2 regions of the Heliomicrobium gestii genome follow, and region 1 is predicted to be linked to the other one. Evidence: riboswitches for the same ligand, from Rfam matches in the RefSeq annotation. Region 1 holds a riboswitch; the other holds the start of a gene.
What was found. A riboswitch is a leader RNA that binds a small molecule or an ion and turns the genes downstream of it on or off. The one in region 1 is predicted to bind thiamine pyrophosphate.
Positions count from the first base shown of each region.

Region 2: another riboswitch for thiamine pyrophosphate. It lies ahead of thiS (sulfur carrier protein ThiS); the one in region 1 lies ahead of thiC (phosphomethylpyrimidine synthase ThiC).

Region 1 is NZ_WXEX01000007.1:130,837-138,841, reverse strand. Features, by position in the region: gene GTO89_RS09935 (HD-GYP domain-containing protein) at 115-1,230, opposite strand; TPP riboswitch at 1,482-1,600, shown strand; gene thiC (phosphomethylpyrimidine synthase ThiC) at 1,685-2,995, shown strand; gene thiM (hydroxyethylthiazole kinase) at 3,101-3,952, shown strand; gene thiE (thiamine phosphate synthase) at 3,975-4,649, shown strand; gene thiL (thiamine-phosphate kinase) at 4,646-5,767, shown strand; gene thiD (bifunctional hydroxymethylpyrimidine kinase/phosphomethylpyrimidine kinase) at 5,803-6,615, shown strand; gene GTO89_RS09905 (hypothetical protein) at 6,682-6,918, opposite strand; gene GTO89_RS09900 (energy-coupling factor ABC transporter ATP-binding protein) at 6,937-7,554, opposite strand; gene cbiQ (cobalt ECF transporter T component CbiQ) at 7,643-8,005, opposite strand, start outside.
Region 2 is NZ_WXEX01000011.1:104,211-112,215, reverse strand. Features, by position in the region: gene GTO89_RS13080 (sensor domain-containing diguanylate cyclase) at 1-1,189, opposite strand, end outside; gene GTO89_RS13075 (ferritin) at 1,476-1,988, shown strand; gene GTO89_RS13070 (hypothetical protein) at 2,163-2,564, opposite strand; gene thiH (2-iminoacetate synthase ThiH) at 2,896-4,005, opposite strand; gene GTO89_RS13060 (thiazole synthase) at 4,010-4,777, opposite strand; gene thiS (sulfur carrier protein ThiS) at 4,781-4,981, opposite strand; TPP riboswitch at 5,108-5,213, opposite strand; gene GTO89_RS13050 (ATP-binding cassette domain-containing protein) at 5,313-6,290, opposite strand; gene GTO89_RS13045 (ABC transporter permease) at 6,438-7,247, shown strand; gene GTO89_RS13040 (hypothetical protein) at 7,314-7,496, opposite strand; gene GTO89_RS13035 (Ger(x)C family spore germination protein) at 7,493-8,005, opposite strand, start outside.

The sequences.
Region 1 (8,005 bases):
CATCTGATCGGGGATGTTCAGGGGTGGCGTTGAAAGTCACTTGGACACAGGAAATGGCGTGCAAACGGGGGAGCCCGTTTGCACGCCATCTTTCTTTGCTTAAAAGGATTTTTCCTATTTTGCTTCCTGGTAGTGAGGGGTGGTCAATTCCTTCACATGCTCCTCGAAGAGCACCTTGTCGACAAAAACGGTCAGATGCCGGGTCAGGTCCAACTCGTAGGGCCGCTTCAGGGGGGCGCCGTCAGCGTCGTAGAGGAGGCGCACGACAGGCCGACTCTGAAAGGCCTTGTTCACGTCGACGACGACGCCGATGTCTCCCGTGTTCAGTTGCACTGTGCTTCCGATCGGGTAGATGGCGATATTCTGCAAAAAGATCTGAGATATGTTCGGGTCCAGTTCACGGCAACTGGCCGCCAGGATGATCTCGTGGGCCTGGTAGGGGAGGTAGCCCTTGCGGTAGACTCGATCGGCCACTAGGGCGTCGTACATATCGGCGATGGCGACGATGCGGGCGTATTCGTGGATCTCTTCCCCTTTGAGCTGGCGGGGGTATCCCGAGCCATCGAAGCGTTCCTGATGTTGGTAGGCCACATGGGCGGCCGCCAGGGAGAACTCGCATTGGTGACGGATGATCTCAAAGCCGTAGTCGCAGTGGCGGCGGATTTCAGCGTATTCCTCCGGCGTCAGCCGTCCGGGTTTGTTCAGGACCTCCAAGGGGATCAGCATTTTGCCGATGTCATGGAGGATAGCGCCGCAAGCCAGGTCGTACAGTTCGAGTTCGTTATATCCCATGGCGATGCCCGTCAATACGGACAGCACACAGACGTTGACAGAATGGCCGAAGGTGTAATCGTCAAAGGTGCGAATGTCAGCCACGTGGTACATGACATGACGGTTGCGCAGCACCTCGTCAATGATGTCAGAGGTGGCTGTCTTGACAGCCATCGGCTCTAAGCCTTTATCGGCGTGCAATTGGACGCGAGCGAAGGAGTGACGGATCGTCTGCACGGCGGCGAGCCGCACCTGCTCGCTGAGCACGTCGGGGACGGTTAGATCACCGATCACCTGATCCTTGATCAGGACTGCCGGTACACCCAACTCTTTCAGCCGCCGGATGAAGGGGGTGGAAAGAGTGATGCCGGCGCCAAGCAGGGTCCTTCCGTCAGCGCTGTAGATGCTGCGCGCCAGGATCATGCCCGGCTCAACGGATTCGATGGATACTTTTCTCAACCGGGCCGCCCCCTTTGCTAGTGGCATTGGTGCGCAACGGACGACAGGCCTCCATGCAAGCCTAGAGAAAGGCTCGGATAAAGACCTGAAAAAGCCGAGAAAAAGAGGCAAGAAAATTGAAGCGATTGGGCCATAAATCAGTTATAAATAATTCGCCTTCAAGAGACAAAAATCCTGCCCGTTTATTGGAGAAGGGATATTTCTATTCTTGTCGAATAGAACCAGCAGCAGGCAATCGGTAACTTCATAAGGTTTACCGCTAGGGGAGCCCGGACGATGCCCGGGCTGAGAGGGCGCCGGCGACAGCGGTGTCGACCCTTTGCACCTGATCTGGAGGAATGCCAGCGGAGGAAAGCGGATAACGCGAGTTTTTGGCGCGCGTATTCCCTTCCTGCATTCGGGAAGGGATTTCTTTATCCGTGCAGGGCAGAATCAAATGAGGAGGAGTATCGTCATGCAGTTAGGCAGAATCTATGGGACTCAGATGGAAAAGGCTCTGCGAGGGGAAGTTACACCGGAGATGGTCCAGGTGGCCGAGTCGGAAGGGTGGCAGCCGGAAGCCTTGATGGCGGAGATCGCCGCCGGGCGGATCGTCATTCCGGCCAACAATCGCCGTCCTCGCGCTTCCTATTGCGGCGTGGGCCGGGGCCTGCGAACGAAGGTTAACGCCAATATCGGCACGTCAAAGGGAACGTCGGGCATCGAATTTGAAAAACGCAAGCTCGACATCAGCATCGAGTGCGGCGCCGACGCCGTCATGGACCTGAGCACCGGCCCCGATATCGATGGCGTGCGCCGTGCGCTGATCGCTGATTGCCCCATCGCCTTCGGCACGGTGCCCATCTACCAGGCGACAGTGGAGGCCCAGGAATTGAAGGGCGCCATCATCAACATGACAGAAGAGGATATCCTGCGGGCTGTTCAAAAGCAGGCTGAAGATGGCGTCGATTTCATGACCATTCATTGCGGGCTGACGATGGAGGCGTTGGAACGGCTGCGCAAGCACCCGCGCATCACTGATATCGTCTCCCGCGGGGGCTCCTTCTTGACGGGCTGGATGATTCATCACCAGCGTCAAAACCCCTTCTACTCCCAGTTTGATCGCATCCTGGAGATCGCCAAGGAGTATGACATCACCCTGAGCCTTGGCGACGCGCTGCGGCCCGGCTGCATCGCCGACGCCACGGACCGGGGCCAGGTGCAGGAACTGATGGTTCTCGGCGAACTGGTCCAGCGCTGCCGCGCCGCCGGTGTGCAGGTGATCGTCGAGGGCCCCGGTCACGTGCCCATGGATCAGGTGGAGATGAACATTAAACTGCAGAAACGGCTCTGTGAAGAGGCGCCCTTCTATGTGCTCGGCCCCCTGGTCACCGACGTGGCGCCGGGGTATGATCACATCACCTCGGCCATCGGCGGGGCCATCGCTGCGGCGGCCGGCGCCGACTTCCTCTGCTATGTGACCCCGGCGGAACACCTGAGTCTCCCGACTGAGCAGGATGTCCGCCAGGGCGTCATCGCCTCCCGCATCGCCGGTCATGCCGCTGACCTGGCGAAGGGGATCAAGGGCGCCATGGATTGGGACAAAGCCATGGGCAAGGCCCGCAAGGATCTTGACTGGGGCGAACAGCGCCGCTTGTCGATGGATCCGACGGCCTTTGACAAACATCCCCATACGCGTGATAAGACCGGCTGTTCCATGTGTGGTCCCTACTGCGCCATGCGCATCGTCAGCGATTATCTGGGCAGACCGGCAGGCTCCTGCTAACCGTTCCTGCAGGGGTCAGTGAAAAAGGGTCACACTGCAGGGGGGAGAGCGCTTCTTCAGGGTGTCCTGTCGCCATGGGGGAATCGTTCCAGAGGAGGAATCGCGATGAGGGACTGGGTTGGGAGTTGCCTCGCCGAAAAACTGGCGATCATGCGGGAGAGACGCCCGCTCATCCACCACTTGACGAACTACGTGACGATGAATGACTGCGCGAATATGGTGTTGGCGACGGGGGCTTCGCCGGTGATGGCCCATGCGCCGGAAGAGGTGGCCGAGATGGCCGCCATTGCCGGCGCGCTCGTCCTCAACGTGGGCACATTGACCCTCCCCTGGATTGAATCGATGATGATCGCCGGCAAGGCAGCCAATCAGGCCAGTGTGCCGGTCATCCTCGACCCGGTGGGGGCCGGCGCGACAGGGCTGCGCACCGAATCGTGCCGGCGCATCCTGGAAGCGGTTAAGGTATCCGTCATCCGAGCCAATGCGGCGGAAGCGGCGGTATTGGCCGGATTGGATGGGGAAGTGAAGGGCGTCGATGCGGTGAGCGGCGATGCCTGCGCCGCCGCTCGGGCGTTAGCTCGGCGCTTCGGCGTCGTGGCCGCGGTGACCGGTGTCGTCGATTACGTTTCGGATGGACGACAGACGATGAAGATCGAAAACGGCGACGCCTGGATGGCCCGCCTGACGGGAACCGGCTGCATGGCTTCATCGGTGACAGGTTGCTTCTGCGCCGTCGAAAAAGATCCCCTTGTAGCGGCGACGGCCGCACTGGCCTTCTACGGCGCAGCCGGAGAGATCGCTGCCGGACGGTCGTCTCTCGAGGAGGCCGGGCCGACCTGGCCGGCGCCACGGGGGCCGATGACCTTCAAAACGGCCTTTTTTGACGCTGTATACCGGCTCGCTGGGGAGCGGGCGGCGCAACTGGCTCGGGTTGAAGCCATTGGCATGGTTGAATAGAAAGAGATGGAGGGACGAGCCCGTGCCGGAACAAGCCGGAGGGTCGGTTTTTCATAGGGATGTCCCGTGGATTTATCTGGTGACAGACCGGCGCGCCTGTGGCGGCCGGTCCTTTTTCCATACGGTCGAGGCGGCGCTGCGTGGCGGGGTGAACATCGTTCAGTACCGGGAAAAGGCGGCCGGAACGGGGCAAATGGTCGAAGAGGCGCAGGCGATCCATGATCTGTGCCGCCGTTACGGCGCTCTTTTCGTCGTCAATGATCGGATCGATGTGGCGATGGCGGTCAACGCCCCGGCGGTCCACCTCGGGCAGGAGGACATGCCCTTGGCGATGGCCCGGCGAATCCTCGGGGCTGATGTCTGCATCGGCATTTCAGCGTCATCGGTGGAAGAAGCCATCGCCGCCGAACAGGCCGGAGCGGACTACGTCGGCGCCAGCGCCGTGTTTACGACGCCGACGAAAGCAGAGGCGCCGGGGATCGGCCTGGAGGGATTGGCTGCGATTTGCCGGGCAATCTCCATCCCTGTTGTCGGCATTGGCGGCCTTCATGCTGGCAACGCCGCTGCGGTGGTGGCGGCAGGCGGTCGCGGTGTGGCTGTTGTTTCGGCGATCATGAGCGCCGGCGATCCGGAACAGGCGGCACGAGGGATTGCCGCGGAAGTGGCCCGGACGGGGAGCACGGAGGCGAGCCAGTGAACAGGCAAAAAGAGGGCACCCCTCTGGCGTCGGTTGGCGAGTTTGGCTTGATCGAACGGTTGGCCCGGGCCTGGCAGTCTGCCGCTGCCGGTTCGCCGGATGACAGCCGGGGCGGGGGGCTTGGGTGTCTCACGTCGGCAATAGCATCCCCCCGATTGCGCTGGGGGATCGGCGACGACGCGGCCGTGATCGACGGGCTCGCGGGGAAGTCCCTTTTGGTCACGACAGACATGCTTGTCGAGGGCGTCCACTTCCTCTGGTCGCCGGAGCGGCGGCGTCTGCTCGGCCGTAAGGCCCTGACCGTCAACATCAGCGATATCGCCGCCATGGGGGGGATTCCGGCGTGGGCCTTTCTCTCCATCGGCGTTCCCGCCGGCGCGGCTGTGGAGGACGTGGAAGAGGTCTACGCCGGCATGGGAGAGGTGGCTGCTCGTTACGGCGTCGTCTTGGCTGGTGGCGATACGGTTCGCTCCGACAAGTGGGTGCTCAACGTCACCCTGCTCGGATTGGCGGTTAAAGGGCCCATCGGTCGAGGGGGAGGAGCGCCGGGGGACTTGATACTCGTGACCGGTTCTGTCGGCGACTCGGCGGCGGGGCTGCATCTGCTGCTTTCTGCGGGAAGGGAGAAAGCGGGAACCGGTATGGCGGCGGTCAGTGAAGCCGACCGGAAGCTCCTGCTGTCGAGGCACCTTGATCCGACGCCTCGGGTGGCAGAAGCGATGGCCCTCGTCGAGCATGGCGGGGTGACGGCGATGATGGATGTGAGCGACGGCGTGAGCAGCGAGGTCCACCACCTTTGCCGGAACTCGGTCTGTGGCGCGCGAATCGATGTGGCGGCGTTGCCGATCCACCCGGCGACGCGGCGACTGGCCGAAGCGACCGGGCAAGACCTGTTGGCATGGGCGCTCACCGGCGGCGAGGATTACGAGTTGATCTTTACTGCGCCGCCGGAGCAGGTTCCCGGACTGATCGCGCAAGTGCGCCAAGACGCGGGAACCGATGTGACGGTGATCGGTCGACTGACCGAACAGGCCGAGGGGATCATGGCCGTCTATCCTCCCGAAACGGACAGGAACGTCGTTCCGTTGGCGGCGAAAGGGTACAATCATTTTCGATAGCCTGTATACCGGGCTAGTGAACAGGAGCGAGCATCATGTTGCCCAAGGTGTTGACGATCGCCGGCTCCGATCCGAGCGGTGGCGCCGGTATTCAGGCGGATCTCAAGGTCTTGGCGCAGTTTGGCGTCTACGGCGGCGCTGCCGTCACGGCGCTGACGCGCCAGACGAGCGCCGGCGTGCTGGGTCTTTTCCCGTTGCCTGCCCAATGGGTGCTCGAACAGATCCGCGATGTCCTGTGGGATCTCCGACCGGCCGTGGTCAAGACAGGCATGCTGCAGCAGCCCGCCGTGATCAGCGGGCTCGGGCGCCTGTGGGGCGACTATGTCCGGGAAGGCGCCGCGCCCGCCCTGGTCGTCGATCCGGTTCTCAGTTCCGGCACCGGTGTCAATCTGTTGGTCGGTGGCGGGCTGGAGGCTTTCCGGGACGATCTGCTGCCCATCACCACCGTGCTGACCCCGAACGTGCCGGAAGCGGAGGCACTTTCGGGCATGCCCATTCGCGGCATAGAGGACATGGCGGCGGCGGCGGAAGGGCTGCTTCAGTATGGGCCGACATGGGTGTTGCTTAAGGGCGGTCACCTGCCTGAACTGGCGGATGACCGGATCGTCGATCTGTTGATCAGCCGGGAGGAGCGACACTGGATCTGGGGAAAACGGACGCCGGGCGCCGATCTGCATGGCACCGGCTGCACCCTGGCATCGGCGCTGGCTGCCGGCCTCGCCCACGGTTTTTCTGTGCCGGAAGCGGCTACGAAGGCCGTCGAATGGCTGCGCCAACGGATCGGCGCTCCCCTTTTCGTCGGGCAAGGCCGGGGCGTCGTGTGCCAAAAGAACGCGCAAAGAGACTAAAAAAGCATGACCCGGAACAATGGGAGATCCCTTGTTCCGGGTCATTTTCGTGACAGGTTGTCCGGGCTATTTTGGACAGTCGCGTGTTTGCCAGGCCTGTTCGAGCGACCGGAGCAGGCTGTCTCGATCCAGCGGCACGCCTATCCCGGAGGAATCATTCGAAACGGGGAGTATCCCGCGATCGATCAAGGCCTGATGCATCTCCATGGGCCAAGGCAGTTCCAGACCGGCTTGGGTCAACAGATCGCGTCGGGCGAAGAGTTCCCGGGGCGCTCCCTGGAAGAGCCGCTGCCCCTGATCCAACAGGACCACCTCGTCAGACTAGCGGGCCACAATGTCCATTTGGTGCAGGGACATGACGATGGTCGTGCCTTCCTGGTTCAAACGCTCCAGCAGGTCCAGGATGCTTTTCGCTCCGGCGGGATCGAGCCAGGCCAACGGTTCGTCGAGGATGATGACGCGGGGGCGCATGGCCGCCACGCCGGCGATACAGACCCGTTTTTTCTGGCCGTAGCTGAGGGCGTGAACGGGCCGGTGGCGCAGTTCGGTGATACCGGTGGCCGCCATGGCCTCATCGACGCGACGGCGCACTTCTGCTTCGGGAAGTCCCATATTGAGGGGGCCGAAGGAGATGTCCTGTTCGACGGAAGCGGAGAAGAGCTGGGCGTCGGGATCCTGGAAGACGAGGCCGACTTGGCTGCGCAATTCGCGTAAGCCTGGGCGGGAGTAGTCGATGGGCCGGCCCTGGAAACGGACGACGCCACGGCGCGGTTTCAAGGCCCCGTTGAGATGGAGAAAGAGGGTCGATTTTCCGGCGCCGTTGGCGCCGACGATGGCGATCTTGCGTCCCGCCGTGAGGGAAAGGTCAATACCCCGAAGGCCGCTGTTGCCGTCGGGGTAGCTGTATTCCACGTGTTCCGTTTCCAACAGGGCTGTCACGATGTAAACCATCCTCTTTTTTAGGGAGTTCTGATTTCGTACGGGGCATTCCACCGATAGGGAGCGGATAAGGTCTGCCTTGAACAGGCTAGCGTAAAAAAGAGTTCTCCCTGGTCCGCGGCAACACGCGCAGTTCCTCTTCATACCCCCGGGCTGACAGGGCGATGTAGAGCTCCCGGGAGCGGATAAGGGAACGGACGAAAAGGTTTGCGGCCAAGATGCCGAGGGAGCGAAGGCTGTTGGCTTGGGTGGCGTAGCCGAGACGCGATTCCTGGGCCAGCAGGATGGCTTGCGTCGTCTCCATGAGCACGAAAATAAAGCGATAGATGAGCAGCATCAGTTCTGTCACGATCTTGGGCGCCCGCAGGCGCGACACCAGTTCAATCACATCGACCATGGGCGTGGTGAGCACGAGAAAATAGAGGCTGGCGGTGGCGCCGAGGGAACGAAA
Region 2 (8,005 bases), on a different contig from region 1:
GGTCGCCAGTCCGATGACCGTATTGGTCATTGACCGGTTTAAAATCGTCCAAATCGATGTACAGCAGCGCGAGCATCGCGCTGTTTCGTTTTGCGGTGGCTAAAGCCTGTCCGAGCCGGTCGTCGATCAGATACCGGTTGGGCAACTTGGTCAACGGATCATGGAGCGCTAAAAAGCGAATCTCCTCTTCGGCCTTGTGGCGATCGGTGATGTCGACGGAGAAGGAGAGGACGCCGATGATGTTGCCGGCTTCGTCCCGGTAAGGCAGTTTGTCGATGCTGGCCCAGCGGATCTCTGTGGAGTGCTTTTTCTTGATGGGATAGGTCTTATTGAGAATGGGCTGGCCCGTTTGGATCACCGACAAGGCCTCCTCGTAACGGGTCTGTCCGTTCAAGATCAAAAAATCGAGGCTCTGTTTGCCGAGCACTTCCGCTTCGGAAAAGCCTGTCATTCGTTCGACCGCTTTGTTCACCCGGACAATTTTGGCCTCGCGGTCCATGTAGTAGATGGCCATCGGCGCGTGATCGAGGATCTGTTGGAGTTCCTCTTTTTGCGCCCGCAGCTCCTTTTGCGCTTGGGCCAGGTGGTCGCGGGTGTTTTCAAAGTAGACCAGAAGGATGCTGATCGAGATCACCTGTTTCAGGAGGGAGCCGATCAGGTATCCCCAGGTGGCCAGGGCAGGGAGGTCTTGCAGAAAGGGATAATCGGCGGTATGGATCCCCCACAGGATGATAGACCACCCCGTGAGCGCCTTGCCGACGCCGTGGATTTTTTCGGACCGTAAGAAACAAATGCCGGTCCACAGATAAATAGAGGACATGAAGAGAAAGAAAAGCGCGCTGACACTATGGCTGGCGGACAGGGTGACTGTGGCCGCAGCCGCTGCCACGCCAGCGACTGGAAGGAACAACCACCATTGCGGGATGGCTTTGCCGATAAAATCATAGGTGCCCCATAAGAGAAGGCAAGCAACGAGGACGGGACAGACGGTATCGAGAAACAGAAGTCCTGTCGACGTCATGCCCAACTCACGGAGCATGTCCAGGGCATTTCGCGCCGCGTAGAAGGCCCAACTGGCGGCCCAGATGGCGGTAAAGCGTTCTCCATATTTTTTGTAGAGGTATAAGAAAACGCCGCAGAGGAGAAGGGAGCTGAACGTGGAGATGATCATAACCGTCAATAAATCCATCGCGATCACCTTCAACCATATTAATTCTGAATCAGACCGGCGTCTTCTTGCAGGAAAATAAAGGATATGAAGAACAGCGAGATCCAAATAGGGTCAATTTCGTTTCTTTCGTGACGTGCCCCCTCGAATCCTTGTCATTTGCCGTTTTTTTTCAATTAAAAAGCTTGAAATGGTTGCCGCCTCTGCGCAGTTACAGGGGACTGCTGAGGGACCGCGTATGAACAGAGGACATGGGTTAGACTAAGGGTAGACAGCCCCGATACAGCAAGGAGGTATGGGAGATTCCATGTTCTCAAAACAACTTCAGGACGAACTGAATGAACAACTGAAACACGAATTGTTTTCGGCCCACCTCTACCTGGCCATGGCCGCCTACAGCGCCGATCAGGATCTGAACGGCTTTGAAAACTTCTTCAAGGTGCAGGCGGAAGAGGAACGGTTTCACGCCATGAAGTTCTTCGACTTCATCAATGAAATGGGCGGCAGGACAGTGATCAAGGGCCTCGACGAGCCCCACAACGAGTACGGGTCGGTCCTGGACGCCTTCGAAAAGAGCTATGAACATGAGCGCTTCGTGACCAAGCGGATCTACGCCCTGATGGACATGGCCACTGAAGAGCGGGAGCACGCCACGGTCAGCTTTCTCCGCTGGTTCATCGATGAGCAGGTGGAAGAAGAGTCCATGTTTTTGGGCTTGATCAAAAAGCTCCGCTTCGTGCAGAACAACCCAAGCGGCTTGTACATGATCAATGCGGAGTTGGCCAACCGGACCTTCACGCCACCGGCGGGGGAGGCGTAAGGCGCTCCAGCTTGTAGGCTCCGAATGAGGTGATCCACTGGGTGACGGGATGAATCGAAGGGTAGCATGGTGCAACCGATGGTTAAAAGAACCCATGGAGATGCACGGTTTTCGCCGTGTACTCCATGGGTTGTTGGATTTCAATGCCTGCCTGCACAATGGGCTCTATTTTCATTAGCGCCGATTTGCCTTATTCGCTTCCTCATCTGACGGAGACTCCGGCGGCTTTTCCCCATCTCCGCCGTTTTTCTCGACCCCCATCCCGTCGCGGACCTGACGAAAGGATTTGATCATTCCATAGGACACGCCGGATACACAGGCCACATAAACGCCATACTCTGCCCCGTGTTTGAAGTTGCTCCATGATAAAGCTTCTTTCATCCAGAGTCCGTACAGACCTCCCCAGAGAAACCCTGCTCCTAATAGGACAAAGGGGAGGAGCACTTTGAACTTTTCCGACTGCCGTTTCATCATGTACTTGACGAGTTCCACTGTGGTGGTGATCAGGACGAAGAGAACGGTGGAAAGGTACTCCTGGTCGACGATGAATCCCGTTGAAGCGGGCAGTGTTTCCATCGCTTCACCTCCGTGTTCGGGCGTCTTTAAGCAGAGACAAAGAGGGGAGGCAAAAGAATAGCCAACGATCATGCGCGTGCTAAGCGTGGGGTGTAGATAGGGGATGAAAAAGGTAATATATAGTAATCTGTTTTAGTGTAATGCGAAGATGGGGAAAAAGTGCTTGAATCCTTCAAGGATTGCTTGAACTCGGAAATAGGAGAAGCGGGCAAGAAGAAAGGGACACCCTTGTGCAGAGTGTCCCTTTCTTCTTGGTTGAACGGTGATACCCGTTCGCCGATGGTGGATAGCGAATGGTTACTGGCGGACAGAAACAGAGGCCGATGGGTCCTCAAGCCAGCCGGTGCCAATCCTGGTGAACCGGCTGATACCCCTTGGCGATCAGCATCTCGCGCACCGCGTCGACGGATCGCTCGTCAGAGACGCGGAACTGGCCGTCGTCGGCGTTTTCGTCGATGTGACCGCCGACGGCAGTGACAGAACCGGCGGACATGCGGGTGATGCCGAGGGGGAGCAGGTGATCGCGCAGTTCCGCCGGCTCCCGCGTCGACAGGCTGATGCCGGCGCGGGGCATGAAGAGGCGGAAGGCGAGCAGGATCTGGACTAGGTCCTGATCAAAGACGGGTGATTCCGGCTGGTAGGCGCCGGGGCCGGCCTTGATGCGGGGGACGGCGATGCCGATCTCTGCGCCCAGGTATTTGTTTTGAAGGTAACTGGCATGTAGGCCTGTGAAGAAGGCTTCTGAGGGCCAGTGGTTTAAGCCGAGCAGAGCGCCGATGTTGACGGCCCGGAAGCCGGCCTGGCAGCCTCGCTCCGGCGCGTCGAGGCGCCAGCGGTAGTCTTTTTTCGGCCCGGCCGGGTGGAGCCGGTCGTAGACGGCGCGATCATACGTTTCATGGTAGATGGTCAGGCTGTCCACACCGGCTTCGGCCAGACGGCAGTAGGCCGCCACATCCATGGGGTTGACCTCGATCCCGACGGCGGTGAAGTGGTTTCGGACGATCTCCACGGCGTTGATCAGGTAATCGAGGGCGTCCTTGCCCGGCTTTTCGCCGGTGAGCAGGAGGATCTGTCGCAGCCCGGTGGCGGCGATGGCTTCGGCCTCCCCTTCGATCTCCGCCGTTGTCAGTTGCCGCCGCTCGATGTCGTTGCGGTGGTTGAAGTTGCAGTAGACACAGCGGTTGACACAGTAGTTGGCCAGGTAGATGGGCGTGTAGAGTTGGATGACGCGGCCGAAGTGCTGCCGCGTCAGGCGATGGGCTTTTTGAGCCATCGCCTCCAACCGCTCTGCGGCGGCGGGGGATAGAAGGGCCAGGAAGTCATGGGGCGAGAGGTAGTCTTTATTCAAGACGCCATCGACCTGGCGGAGGGAGACGCCCTCCAGAAATCGGGCAAAGTCAAAGCCCTCATAGGCTTCGATCTGTTCATAAAAAGAGTGCATGGGCCTAACTCCTCAAAAAGCCTGTCAGCGGCGAGCTGGCCCGGGCGTACTCGGTGGTTTCGCCCGGCTGGGCCAGGTAGGCGAGACGACCGGCTTCGACAGCCTGGCTGAAGGCGCGCGCCATGACGAGGGGGTTGCCGGCGGTGGCGATGGCTGTGTTGACGAGGCAGGCGGCAGCGCCCATCTCCATGGCTTCGGCGGCTTCGGAGGGCTTGCCGATGCCGGCGTCGACGATGACGGGGACGCGGCACTCCTCGATGAGGATGCGGACGATCTCCTTCGTCTTCAAGCCCCGGTTTGTGCCGATGGGCGCGCCCAGGGGCATGACGGCGGCGGCGCCGGCCCGCTCCAGTTCCTTGGCGGCATAGAGGTCGGGGTGCATGTAGGGAAGGACGACAAAGCCCTCTTCCGCGAGGACGCGGGTCGCTTTGATCGTCTCGTTGTTGTCGGGCAACAGGTATTTGTTGTCGGAGATGACTTCAATCTTCACCCAGTCGCCGCATCCGGCGGCGCGGGCCAGGCGGGCGATGCGGATGGCTTCTTCGGCCGTCCGGGCGCCTGAGGTGTTGGGCAGCAGGACACACTCCTTGGGGATGCAGCGAAGGATGTTGTCGCCGTCGCCGGAGAGGCTGACGCGCCGCAGGGCGACGGTGACGATCTCCACACCCGTCTGGGCGACGATGTCGCCGATGATGCTTTCGTCGGCAAACTTGCCGCTGCCGATGAACAGGCGGCTCTTCAGTTCCCGGCCGCCGATGACCAGTCGATCCATGGTTCAACCTCCTCCTACGAATGACAGGATTTCCAGGGTGTCGCCGTCGCTGATGCAGGTGTCGGGCCAGCGATCCCGGTGCAGGATCTGGCCGTTGTGCTCGATGACGACGACGGCAGGGTTCAGTTTGCGCTCGGCCAGAAAGGCGAGCAAGGGGGTGACGCCCGGCAATTCCACCGGGGCGCCGTTGACAGTAGCGCGCATGGAGGCACTCCTTTCCGCAATGACAGCGGGTTGACGTAAAGGGTAACGCTGAAGGGCAAACGCTGAAGAAGGGGAAAAACAAAAGGGCTTGCCGCAAAGGGCAAGCCGTTCAGAAAGCGAAAAAATGGGCGCTTCCGATTGCTTCCCTCCGCTGGTATGACCCAGGTCAGGTTCAAAGGGTTGAGAAGGGACCTTCTCTCTCAGCCGTGCGACGGCACCCCTAGCAAGGTGTGGATTGTGAAATTGTTGTGCAGTGAATTCGATGGTGACGACATAGATTATACGCCGAAAAACCGGCAGGAGCAAGCGGGTTTTAGAAGGTTTTTCCTTTCTATCGTCTCCTCCTCAACCTCCTCTGCCGAAACCGCTCCCCATCGCTCAAAAGATCATCCCGTATCCCGCGCCCTGTCAGGGATAAAAAGACATCATCCAAGGTGGGCTCATGGAGGCGGATCGCCTTCACCTGGTTGGGAAATGCGCTGAGAAAGCGCGGGATGAAAGCGTCGCCCTGTTCCACCTGAAAACTCAACGTATCGTCCGAAAGCACCGCTTCCATACCGAAGCGGTTTTTCAATTCCTCCGCCATAAATTCATTGTCGTCAGCGGTCAGCGTGATCCGGTCGCCGCCGACGGTCGTTTTCTTCAGATTTGTCGGCGTATCGAGGGCGATGATCCGGCCATGGTCGATGACGGCGATGCGGTCGCAGTGCTCCGCCTCATCCATGTAGTGGGTCGTCAGGAAGATGCAGAGCCCTAGGCTGTGTCGAAGGTGCAGGATATGTTCCCAGATGGCGGTGCGGGTCTGGGGATCAAGGCCGATGGTCGGCTCGTCTAAGAACAACACCTTTGGGTAGTGGAGGAGGCCCCGGGCGATCTCCAACCGGCGTTTCATCCCGCCGGAGTATTTCTTCACCAGATCCTTTTTACGGTCGGTCAGTTGAACCATTTCCAGAACGGCATCCATCCGCTCCTGCAAGAGACGCCGGGGCACGTTGTACAGCATCCCGTGAAAGTAGAGGTTTTCCATGGCCGTTAGGCGGTCATCGAGGGAAAAATCCTGAAAGACCAGACCGATCGACTGACGCACCTTCAAGGGATCCTTTTCCACGTCAAAGCCGTTCAAGACGGCCCGGCCTGAGGTGATCGAGAGCAAGGTGCAGAGGATCTTGATGGTCGTCGACTTGCCGGCGCCGTTGGGGCCGAGAAACCCGAAAATCTCGCCAGGCTTCACCGCGAAGGAGATGTCGTTGACAGCGGGAAAATCGTTGTACCGTTTGACTAAGTGTTCGACAGTGATAATATTATCCATAACACATGCCCCTTCGGTCATCCTGCCCTTTTCGGCGCGTTCATTATTACTGTGCTAATCCTATACTAACGAAAAGCGGCTGGAAGGGCAATCGAAGGAAAGGGCGGTTTCACCGGCAGAAGCGGAAATGAAATCAGAAGGTCATCAATGCAGAAGAGGGTGTCATCATTGGAAAATGTGCTGAAGACGATCTATGTCATCTGGTACCGCGAACTGATCCGGTTCATCCGCGAAAAAAGCCAGTGGGCCGGCATGATCCTCCAACCCACCTTTTATCTCACCTTTGTCGGCACGGGCATCGCCGCATCGATGCGATTTCGCGTCACCCCAGGCGCTGACGATGTGAACTACATGACCTTCATCTACCCCGGCATTATCGCCATGTCGGTCCTATTTACATCCATGTCCTCAGGCATCTCGATCATCTGGGACCGTGAGTTTGGCTTCTTAAAAGAGATCCTCGTCGCGCCGGTTCCCCGCTGGGCCATCTCCGTCGGCAAGGCCCTCGGCATCGGGACCATCGTCTGCTTCCAGGGCCTCGTCCTTTTGTGCCTCTCGCCGCTGGCCGGCGTGCCCATCACCATCGGCACGGCGCTGCTCGTCTTGCCCCTTTGCGCCCTGATCGGCTTTGCCATCGGGCTCTTGGGGATCTCCATCGCCGGACGGATGGAGTCGATGCAGGGATTTCAATTGATCTCCAACTTCCTGACGATGCCCATGTTTTTCTTGAGCGGCGCCATGTATCCCATGCAGAGCGCCCCCCTGTGGTTGCAGTGGCTCATGCGCGTCGACCCGCTCACCTATGGCGTCGACGCGCTCAGAAACGTCATCTACCGGGGCATCCCCGAGGCGGCGGTGATGCTTCACCACAGCCTTGCCGTCGATGTGGCGGCCTTGGGCGCCTTTGCCTTCGTGACGGCGCTCACCGGAATGACGGCTTTCAACCGGCAGGGATAAAACGAGGCGGCACAGCAGGCGGCGCAATTCCCCCGTGTCCAGTCTAGCCGTCGCGGTCCAGGCCGCTCAGTCTCGCATCGCCCGCATCCATATATAGACGAGGGGCGCCAGGAAGGCGACGGCGGCCAGCAGATAGCTGGACCAGGCGGCGCCGGTATAGCCGCGCTGCTGGAGCCAACGGCCGTAATTGACCGTATAGATGCAGATGGCGATCACGATCAGCATGCCGAATGCTTGGCTTTTGGTCATCGTACCAGATGCTCCTCTTGTTTGAGTGGTTCGTCCGGCTGAACCTGATAGCCGGGACGGCGCACATGGACGTGGATGTCCGCGATGAATTCAGCGTCGCGAAACCATTCACGCCAGGGGATGTTCCAGTACTCCCCAGTGGTCAGGGTGCGCATGCGCAGCGTGCGGACGAATTGAAAGGGATCGGCCGGGATCTTCTGCATCCGCTTGACCAGTCGAATAGCCTGGCTGTTCAGTTCTCGATTGATGAACGCCTCCATATCACGAAACCCTTCCGGTGTCGCGTAGGGCTTACGGCTGCTGATTTCCACGATGGTTCCATCCAGTTCAACTTTCACTTCGATGCGTATGGGGTGGACGGAATCGTCGACAGTGACCCGGAGAGGATCGCCGTGATTCAGCCGCATGGAAACGTATTTGCCTGGTTGATGGGGATCGGGGAACGTCCAAAGGCCGGTGTTGTATCTCCCGATCAGCATCGACCAGATGCGATTTTCTGCGCCATCCAT